One region of the Mycetocola sp. Y791 genome, then DNA from elsewhere that is predicted to be linked to it. Evidence: predicted binding sites of a transcription regulator. Region 1 holds the regulator's gene; each other region holds the start of a gene.

What was found. The regulator HrcA, encoded in region 1, represses chaperone genes, less so after heat shock. The targets are predictions, from matches to a motif close to TTNGCACTCGNNNNNNNCGAGTGCNAA.
Region 2: AC1C2N_RS10335 (Hsp20/alpha crystallin family protein) is a predicted target of HrcA. The motif match lies at 1,650-1,676, and genes of this name have one in related genera.
Region 3: groES (co-chaperone GroES) is a predicted target of HrcA. The motif match lies at 1,871-1,897, and genes of this name have one in related genera.

The regions. Positions count from the first base shown of each region.
Region 1 is NZ_JCAIUC010000003.1:582,218-585,489, reverse strand. It holds gene AC1C2N_RS11835 (DUF4870 domain-containing protein) at 1-533, opposite strand, end outside; gene hrcA (heat-inducible transcriptional repressor HrcA) at 802-1,824, shown strand; gene dnaJ (molecular chaperone DnaJ) at 1,905-3,002, shown strand; gene AC1C2N_RS11820 (16S rRNA (uracil(1498)-N(3))-methyltransferase) at 3,006-3,272, shown strand, end outside.
Region 2 is NZ_JCAIUC010000003.1:268,435-271,706, forward strand. It holds gene AC1C2N_RS10325 (thioester domain-containing protein) at 1-626, opposite strand, end outside; gene AC1C2N_RS10330 (hypothetical protein) at 798-947, opposite strand; gene AC1C2N_RS10335 (Hsp20/alpha crystallin family protein) at 1,121-1,570, opposite strand; gene AC1C2N_RS10340 (GAF domain-containing sensor histidine kinase) at 2,270-3,272, shown strand, end outside.
Region 3 is NZ_JCAIUC010000004.1:124,242-127,513, forward strand. It holds gene AC1C2N_RS13680 (SRPBCC family protein) at 36-509, opposite strand; gene AC1C2N_RS13685 (class I SAM-dependent methyltransferase) at 632-1,828, opposite strand; gene groES (co-chaperone GroES) at 1,973-2,269, shown strand; gene rarD (EamA family transporter RarD) at 2,369-3,272, shown strand, end outside.

The DNA of each region.
Region 1 (3,272 bases):
CCGATGATGCCGAAGATGATGCCGAGCACGCCGACGATCCAGGCGGCGGGGAACAGCAGCAGCCCGATAAGCACGACCGTGAGCAGCGCGCCGAGGATGTACAGGCCGATGACGAAGATCGTCACGGTGAGCTGGAAGTTCAGCGCTTCCTTGGCTTCCTGGCGAGCGAAAGGTCCGCGGTCCTTGAAGACCAGGTAGATCACCAGCGGGGCGATCCACCCGGCGGTTCCCGCACCGAGGAAGGCTCCGAGCGCGCCGCCGAAGTGAGCGAGCGACGCCCACAGCTTGTCATCGGCCTGCGTCAGCGGGGTGGGGCCGCCGTACTGCTGCTGGCCGTACTGCTGCTGGCCGTATGGCTGCTGTGGTGCGCCGTATGGCGGCTGCTGCGGTGCGCCGTACGGGGGCTGCTGCGGTGCACCGTATGGCTGCTGCGGTGGAACCGGCCCTCCCTGGTAGCTGGGTGGCACCTGTCCGCCGTCCTGGCCCTGTCCGTGTGACGGATCGGGCTGGGAAGGCGTGTTGGGGTCGGTCATGGCATGGCCTTTCGATGAGGGGGACGCTGGGTATCAGCCGCGTCGACGAACGTCCGCGGGGGTGTGCGCCTAGTGGTACCCAACGGTACTGCCGTTGCCCCCATACAGGCAACGCTGAGCGCAATTACGACGCGGCGTGTCTCCGCGCTAGAATTAGCACTCAGGAGTATGGAGTGCCAACGCCAACTCCGCGTGCGGCATCCGCGAGTCAGTGCCCACAATCAACGCCCAGAATCAACGCCCGAAACCAGCGAAGGAGAAGACGGACATGGTCTCCGAACGAAGCCTCGAAGTGCTTCGCGTGATCGTCGAGGATTACGTCGCAAGCCGTGAGCCCGTCGGTTCGAAGGGGATCGTCGATCGTCACTCGTTCGGTGTGAGTGCCGCCACCATTCGCAACGACATGGCCCAGCTCGAAGAGGAAGACCTCATCAGTGCGCCCCATACGTCGTCAGGGCGGATCCCGACCGACAAGGGTTACCGGCTCTTCGTCGATCAGCTCGTTGAGCGGCGGCCGTTGTCCGCAGCCCAGAAGCAGGCGATTGAGGCGTTCCTCGGCCAGTCAGTCGACCTCGATGATGTGCTCGTCCGCACGGTCAGGCTGCTCTCGCAGATCACCAACCAGGTCGCGATCGTGCAGTACCCGTCGTTCGCCCGTGCGACGGTCAGGCACGTCGAGATCGTGGCTCTGAGCGATCACCGGCTGCTGACCGTGCTGATCACGGACACCGGTCGTGTCGAGCAGAGGGTCGTGGAGATCCGCGATCCTGTGGAACAGGAACTGCTCGAGTCCATCAAGACCCGCGTGAACTCGTCGCTCGTCGGACTCCCGGTCGAGGAGGCGTCGTCGACGCTCGACTCGCTCGTCGAGTCGAGCCCGCAGCTCGACAAGGAACTGATGGCGCGGATCACGTCCGCGCTCGCTGAGCAGTTCGGCGAGTACCGCCACGACAAGCTGATCATGGCCGGCGCCGCCAACCTCGCCAGAACCGAAGACGACTTCTCCGGGAGCATCTACCCGGTCCTCGAGGCACTGGAACAGCAGGTGGTTCTCCTTCGGCTGTTCAGCGAGATGGACACGGATGCCAACGGCGTCTCGGCGAGCATCGGCCGTGAGAACGCGTCCTTCGGACTCGGTGAGACGTCGATCATCACAAGCAACTATCGTTCCTCTGCTGGCGAACTTGCCAGGCTCGGGGTCCTCGGACCGACGAGAATGGACTATTCGAACAACCTTGCCGCCGTTCGCGCGGTAGCCCGCTACCTCTCTCGCCAGATCGGCGACAACTAGTCACACTTGCGCGCGGCTCGGCGCGAATACCCAGGAAGCTCGTCGAGCACATGTGCTTCCCAGACAACGAAAGGCCATGAGTGGCTGACCACTACGAAGTACTCGGAGTGTCCCGCGAGGCGACAACCGACGAGATCAAAAAGGCTTACCGCAGGCTCGCACGAGAACTGCACCCCGACGTCAATCCCGGGGCGGATGCCTCTGAGCGGTTCAAGCAGGTCACGCACGCCTACGACGTGCTCAGCGACGCCAAGCAGCGCCAGCAGTACGACATGGGCGGCTCCGGCCAGGGAGCGGCCGGTGGCTTCGGCGGCTTCGGTGACATCTTCGACACCTTCTTCGGCGGCCAAACCCAGCAGCGCGGCCCCAAGTCCCGCCGCGAACGCGGCCAGGACGCGCTGCTCCGCGTGGAGATCGACCTCGACGAGGTCATCTTCGGCACGCACCGCGACCTCGAGGTCGACACCGCAGTGCTGTGTGAGACCTGCCAGGGCTCGTGCTGCCAGCCGGGAACCTCTCCCATCACCTGCGACATCTGCCACGGCTCCGGCCAGATCCAGCGCGCCGTTCGCTCGCTCCTCGGCAACGTGATGACGTCGAGCCCCTGCGGAAGCTGCCGCGGCTACGGAACGATCATCGTTTCGCCGTGCGTCACCTGCCAGGGCCAGGGCCGGGTTCGCGCCCGCCGCACGGTGCCCGTCGACATCCCAGCCGGTGTCGACACCGGACTGCGGCTGCAGATGCCGGGCAGCGGAGAAATCGGCCAGGCCGGTGGACCCCACGGTGACCTGTACCTCGAGATCAAGGTCCGCAACCACGAGATCTTCAGCCGCAACGGTGATGACCTGCTCTGCACGCTCGACGTGCAGATGACGGATGCCATCCTCGGCGTGGAGACCACAATCCACGCGCTCGACGGTGATGTCGATCTCGATCTCAAGCCGGGAATCCAGAGCTCCGAGGTCCTCACCATCAAGGGCCGCGGTGTGACGAAACTGCGCGGTAACGGCAGGGGTGACCTGCGCATCGGCATCCAGGTCGTCACGCCGACCAAACTCGACCACCGAGAGAAGGAACTCATCAAGGCCTTCGCGGCCGGGCGCAAGCAGCAGGACACCCAGCTGGGTCACTTCCAGCAGGGCCTGTTCTCGAAGCTTCGCGATAAGTTCCTGGGCTAGCGCGTGGCCAACCTTTACCTGAACGAGGCGCTCTCTGAATCGCGGGCCGGAGAGCTCATCGAGCTCTCCGGTCCCGAGGCGAAGCACGTGACGACGGTGAGTCGGGCGAAGGTCGGCGACGACCTTCTCGTCGGCAACGGCAGGGGGCTGCTCGCCTGGGGTGTCATCGAGACCATCGAGGCCGGCCGGGTCGGCGTTCGTGTCTCCTCCGTTCGGGAGGACGCGCCGGTGGCCCCTGGCCTGGTTCTCGTGCAGGCACTCGCCAAGGGT
Region 2 (3,272 bases), 310 kb from region 1:
ACCGATACGGTGAGCGAGGCGTCGTCCTGAGCCTGGACAACGAATGGCCCAGCGGGGCTACCGATCGGAGCCGCTGCGCTCGGAGGAGTCACTGTGACGTCCGGTGCTGGGGGCTCAACGGTAGGGCCGTTCGTTTGAGCGGCAGCGACGATTGCTGCTGTTGCCGCCCGAACGACGGCCGCGGTCGAACTCACGACGAATGCGTCGGTGAAATACCAGATCGCGGCCTGGACGGCCGCCGCTCGCTGGTTGTTGGTGAGGCCTTCCGGCAGGCTCGTCGTGGGGTAATAGGTGTTGAGAATGTAGGTGACGTAACCGAGGTTGGGAACGTTTGTCTCTTCCCACGTCCCGCTCTCGTATCCGAGGTTGGGCGCGGTGGGGACCCCGAGGTCGATGCAATACATTGCCCCGACGAGGCTGGGGTCCTCGACGCTTGCGGTGTTGATCATCCGCGCCAATGTATCGTTGCGCGGTTCATATCCTGCCGGGTCCGTTGCGGGGTATGGCGCCGTCGGGTCCTGCGTAGTCGTATTCGGCGGCTGAAATCCGTCAATCGTGAGTCCCGCGCCGATGCTGACCGTATAGATCTCTGTGTTCGGGCCGAACACAGCCTCGACAATGGGCATCGGGTCAGTCGGCTGCGCCTGGGCGGACGGGCTGGGACCGACGAACATGAGTCCCATGCACATTGCGAACGCAAGCGAACACAGCGCCAGTAGCCGAACGCGGGCCTGGGCGACGGACGGAGACGGGCTGAGCGCAACGCAGTCATGTGCGCGTCGTTGTGTGAGTGGTTCTCAAGCGGAAGAAGGTCGTCGTCGTTCTTCGGGTGCCTCGGCCGGCCGCTGGGCGTGAACCACTTCGATCACATCGAGCGGCTGCGTTTCGGGGAGTTCCTGATCGTCTGGACCGATGAGAGCCGGACGGTGGATGACTGAATCGTTCATGCTGCTCCTTTGACGGGCCCCGGAATCCGGGGACGTCGGGTGATCCTCTCGTCAGCCATCCGTGCGCCGTAGAGTCGAACGTCATTGGTCGGTTGATACGAAAGCAACAGCGCCGCCCCGTGTGAGCGGGACAGCGCTGTCGTTACGGACCGTTCGTTCCTGCGCTGGGTCGATCAGTCGTCTTTTTTCTCTCCGGAACCTTTGCTTCCGGAACCGATCGGAACCTGCCGGGGCGAGGCGCCCTTGGACAGCGGGACGTTCACCGTGAGGACCCCCTTCTTGAACTCGGCCGAGATGTCCTGCTCCTCCGCCTGCTCGGGAAGCACGATCCTGCGGTAGAAGCTGCTGCTGCTCTCCCGGAGGACGTACTTCTTTTTCTTGTCCTCGTCCTTCTCATGGCGCTCCGCCTGAATTACAAGGGCGCCCCTGTCAACATTCACCGTGATGTTGTCTTCGTCAAAATTGGGCAGGTGTGCTTCGACAACGAGCGCGTCGTCGCCGCGCGTGTACACATCTGTCGTTGGCAGTTTTCCGCGGTAGGCACGCAGGATGCCATCCTCGAAGTCGCGGGTCAGCGCCTCCAGACCGGCAAACGGGTCAAATCGTTCGAGACTGTTTTTCATGATGTCGCCTTTCAGGACCACCGCGGGCGATCCGGTTGTGTGCATTTGTTGACGTTCGCGAGCGAGAAAGCCGCCCGGGTCGCCAGTTGCGCGTCTGAAGTGCCGAACGCGGTGGCTCACGGTTCCGGCTGGTCGTGCGCACAGAAGAGGCTCCTCTGCCACACCACGTCCGGCTAGAGCCGTAGGTCATGCCGGACCGCGGGACGTGCACGATGTCGGGGGAGAGGGAGCAGGGGGAGGGCAGACGGGAGTCGACTGGTACCAGAGGCAGGCGCCAGCGGCAGGGGTCTATCGCCTCTGGTTCTTCAGAATTTCGGGACCTTGGACTCTATGGAGACGACCCGGGTCAGGGCATTCTGGTCAGCAAATAAAAGATGGCTCGCGGGGGAACGCGCGCAATCGAACTGCCGACGCAACAGCAGTCGTTCACGAGAGTGAACGAAGTGTGACTGTCGCGCTAACGGTGTCCGAATTACGCAGTGTCTTGTGGGGGACGTGCATGTAAAATGCAGGTGCTCCATGAGCAGGGGGAGGGGCACGATGATCGATGATGTTTTTCAACTGCCGGATGCCAGATTCTCTGATCTCGAGAGAACCGTGGCCCAGCTTGAGCGAACGGTGAGAGGTCTGCGGCGCCAAGCCGAACGGGACAGGGCTACGCAGGGGAGACTGCGCAGCCTGCTGGATGCAAGCGTTGCTGTGGCCGGAGATCTCGAACTGGACTCCGTGCTCAAACGGATCGCCGAGTCCGCGGCCACCCTGGTCAACGCCCGATACGGTGCGCTCGGTATGCTTCAACCCGACGGATGCATCGAACGCCTGATTCAGACCGGGACGCCGAGCGTCGAAGGCGGGACCATGCACATTCAGCCCGGGGCCCACGATCTGCTTCAGGCTGTGACGGAAACCCGTGGTCCCGTCCGCGTCGACAATCTCCGTGAGGATCCGCGATCAGCGGGCTTCGCGCCAGACGACCCGAGCATTCGCAGCTTCCTCGGTGTGCCTGTTCGGGTTCGGGGTGAAATCCTGGGCAACCTGTACCTCGCGGACCGTCGTGAAGGCGGATTCACAAAGCTCGACGAAGAGCTCGTGGCGGAGCTTGCTGAAATAGCCGGGGTCGCGATTGACAATGCACGGCGGTTTGAAGAGACCCACCGTAAACAACTGCTGGCAGCGGCTCTCTCCGAGGTAGCCTCGACGCTGTTAACCGCCTGTGCCGAAGACGTGCTCGCGGCGGTCGCATCGAAGGTTGCGATGCTTCTCCCGGCCACGCTGGTGTCCGTCGTGGTGCCGGGTCCCGGTGAGAACGAAATGAAAGTCGAAGCTGCGGAGGGGGTGCTGTCCGAGAAGGCCGTCGGGACCGTGTACCCGGCGCACGGGTCTCTCGCGGCTCAGGCAGTGGTTTCCGGCACTGTCATTAGTTCGGAGAGCGGACACGAAATTCGCTCAGCAGGCGGGTCCATCGGGTTTGGCCCGGTAACGGCCGTGCCTCTCGTCGTCTCGGGACGTGCGATCGGCGCGCTGTGCGTTGCCCGTGAGCCAGGCGGCCCTGGCCTTACGCGCGGAGAAAAAGACACGATCTCCGAGTTTGCCATTCAGGCGGGACTCGCCGTCGCATTGGCGTGGGCCAGACTGGACCAACAGCGGCTCGAAGTCATCGAGGACCACGCGCGAATAGCGCGGGACCTTCACGACAACGTCA
Region 3 (3,272 bases), on a different contig from region 1:
CCGACGGGCGGTCAACCGCCGACGGGTGCGCTACATCAGCGACCGGTTGCGTCGGGGGAGCGGTCGACCTCGCCGCGCCAGGCTCCGGTCTCGAAGCCGTTCGACTCGATGAGCTTCTTGAACTTCTTGAGGTCGTGACCGATCTGGATGTCGTCGACCTGGAGCAGCGCTCCGGCGTGCTCGAGGATGCCCTGCGGTGACCAGTCGAGCCGCAGCGAGATTCGCGTCTCATCCGCGCTCAAGCGGTGGAACGAAACGACACCGGCGTGATCTTCGCCGTCTGTGCTCGTCCACGCGATGCGGGTGTCGGGGATCTGCTCGGTGATCTCAGCGTCGAATTCGCGTTTGATGCCGGCAATCGACACTTTCCAGTGGGTCTGGGTGTCGCTCGTCTGAGTCACGTCGTCGACGCCGCTCAGGAACTGCGGGAAAGATTCAAACTGAGTCCACTGGTTGTATGCGGTTGACACGGGGACGTGAACGTCGATATCGGCGTTGACAGTTGTCATGAGCGCTCCTTCTGGGTGAGATCCATTGTGTGATCCCAGAGAACCACGGGACGCCTCACAGTGTCGAGGGGTTGCGGGTCGGGCGGGTCTTCGTCAACTTTCTGGAGCGACTGTGCCGCAGGTCAGTTCCGGGGGATCCGCTCGCAGAGGAGCGCGGCGTGCTTGCCGTTCACGCGGGTGAGCACAATCGTCGCGCTCTTGCTGCCGCGGAGCGCCATCCGCTTGCGGAAGACCGCCGGATCGATGTCTGCGCCTCGCTTTTTCACCTCGAGCGTCCCGATATCGCGCCTCGCGAGCTCCCGCTTCAGTGTCCGCTCATCGAGCGGGAACCTCTCGATCACGCGGAACGCCGTGGCGAACGGGGTCCGGGCCTCGGTGTCGCCCGTGAGATAGGCAATGCCGGGGCTGAGCATCCCCGCACCGATCTCGCGCGCAACGTCGCCGATAAGCCTCGCCCGGATGACCGCGCCGTCCGGTTCGAAGAGAAATTCGCCGGGCTCACGCACGGCGACATCCTCACTGTCGGCGGGAGCGGTCAGTTCGTGGGTTCCCGCCGAGTCGAGGACGAGCGCTGACCGGCGCACCCCATCGCGGGCGAGGGCGCCGAACCACAGGCCGAGCTCGACGACCTGCCCATCGACGCTGACCCATTGGGCTTCAGCGTCGTCGGGAATGAGTGATCTGTCGAACCCTGGGCCGAGTTTGACACCGACGGGCTGCGTTGCGGCACGCCCGAAGACCAAATCGAGCGACGGGCTGTAATCCTCCGGCCGGGTCAGCCGAGTGGTGTTCGAGTGCCCGGCGGTGCGTCTGGCCGGATCGAAATAGAGCCCGTCGAATGCGCTCGTGTCGATGTCCTCCGCCTTCGCGTGCCTCACATCGGCGGTGGGGAAGGGGGCGAGGTTGTAGCTGGCGACTGTCGCGGTCACTTCGTCGGCGTCGACGGCGGTAACCTCGAGGTCCATCGCGGCCATCGCCATGGCGTCGCCCCCGATCCCGCAGCCGAGGTCAGCAATCCGGGTGAGTCCCGCCGAGCTGAATCGGCCGGCGTGGAGTGCGGCGACGCGCAACCGGGTGGCCTGTTCGAGGCCAGCCTCGGTGAAGAGCATCCGCGACGCGAACTCGCCGAACTTCCCAACAGCCTTCCGCCGGAGCCTGACCTGCGTCAGCACGGCCGCGACGAGCGCGGGCGAGTGGCCTTCCGCGCGCAGTCGTGACACGGTCCCAACCGGGTCGGTGTCGGCATCCGACCCCCCGACCTGGTCGATGAGGGTGAGCCCATCCGGCGTCAGTAGTTCAACGAGTTCGGCTCTCTCCATCGTGCAAACTTATCAACCCGGATGCTGTGCGCTCGCCCTACGTTGGCACTCACGTTGCGAGAGTGCCAACGTATCCCTACACTGGCATTAGCACTCTCGATGTGAGGGTGCTAACTCAAGTCTTAGTTTAGAAAGAGGTCAACCGTGTCGGTCAGCATCAAGCCGCTCGAGGATCGCATCGTCATCAAGCAGGTCGAGGCAGAGCAGACCACTGCTTCAGGTCTCGTCATTCCTGACACCGCCAAGGAGAAGCCGCAGGAAGGCGTCGTCGAGGCTGTCGGCCCCGGCCGCATCGACGACAACGGCAACCGAGTACCGCTCGACGTCGCCGTCGGCGACAAGGTGATCTACTCCAAGTACGGCGGAACCGAGGTCAAGTTCGACGGCCAGGACTACCTGGTCCTCTCGGCTCGCGACGTGCTCGCGGTTGTGGTTCGATAACTCAAACGAACTGAAGCCCGGACGGTGACTCACTGTCCGGGCTTCTTCGTCTTAACAGGCGGTTGCCCCGCAGGTGCGGAGTAGCATCGATGGGTGCAGATGACCCCAGAGCCGGTTCCGGCCAATAGTGCAGGCCCGACAGGCAATGCAGCTCCGACAGGCAATGCAGGTCCGACAGGCGGTGCGGGCCCCGAAGCGGCGGCCACCGGCGCAGTGGCTTCTCCCGACGCCCCGCTGAGCCGCCCCGGCCTCATTTTCGCCGTGACCGCATACACGCTGTGGGGCGTTCTTCCGCTGTACTTCCTCCTGCTCGCGCCGACGGGCCCGTTCGAGCTTGTCGCGGCCCGCGTGATCTTCTCGCTGGTGTTCTGCATGTTCCTCCTGACGGTGACGCGCGGGTGGGCTCCCTTTCTCCAGCTCGCCAGGAATCCCCGGGTGTCTTTCACCCTCGGTCTCGCTGGCGTCCTCATCTTCGTCAACTGGCAGACGTACGTCTACGGAGTGCTGAACGGGCAGGTCGTCGAGACGGCGCTCGGTTACTTCATCAATCCCATCGTCACTGTTTTTCTCGGCGTGTTCTTTCTGCGCGAGAAGCTTCGCGTCGTGCAGTGGATCTCGGTCGGCATCAGCATTGCCGCGGTGCTCGTGCTCGCGATCGGCGCGCACGGCGTTCCGTGGATTGCCCTGATCCTCGCCTTTTCCTTCGGGCTCTACGGCTACATCAAGAAGCGGGTCGGGGGGACCGTCGACGCCGTCTCGGGGCTCACCCTCGAGACAGCGTGGCTCACGCCCCTCGCCGTCGTCCAACTCATCGTCGTCGGCTCCACCGCCGGACTGACCATCGGACAGGTCAGTGTCTTTCATACGGTGCTGCTCGTCGGTACCGGTGTGATCACGGCGGTGCCCCTGCTCTTCTTCGCCGCTGCGTCGCGTCGGCTTCCGCTCATCTACATGGGCTTCATCCAGTTCTTCGCCCCCGTGATTCAGTTCCTCGTCGGGGTGC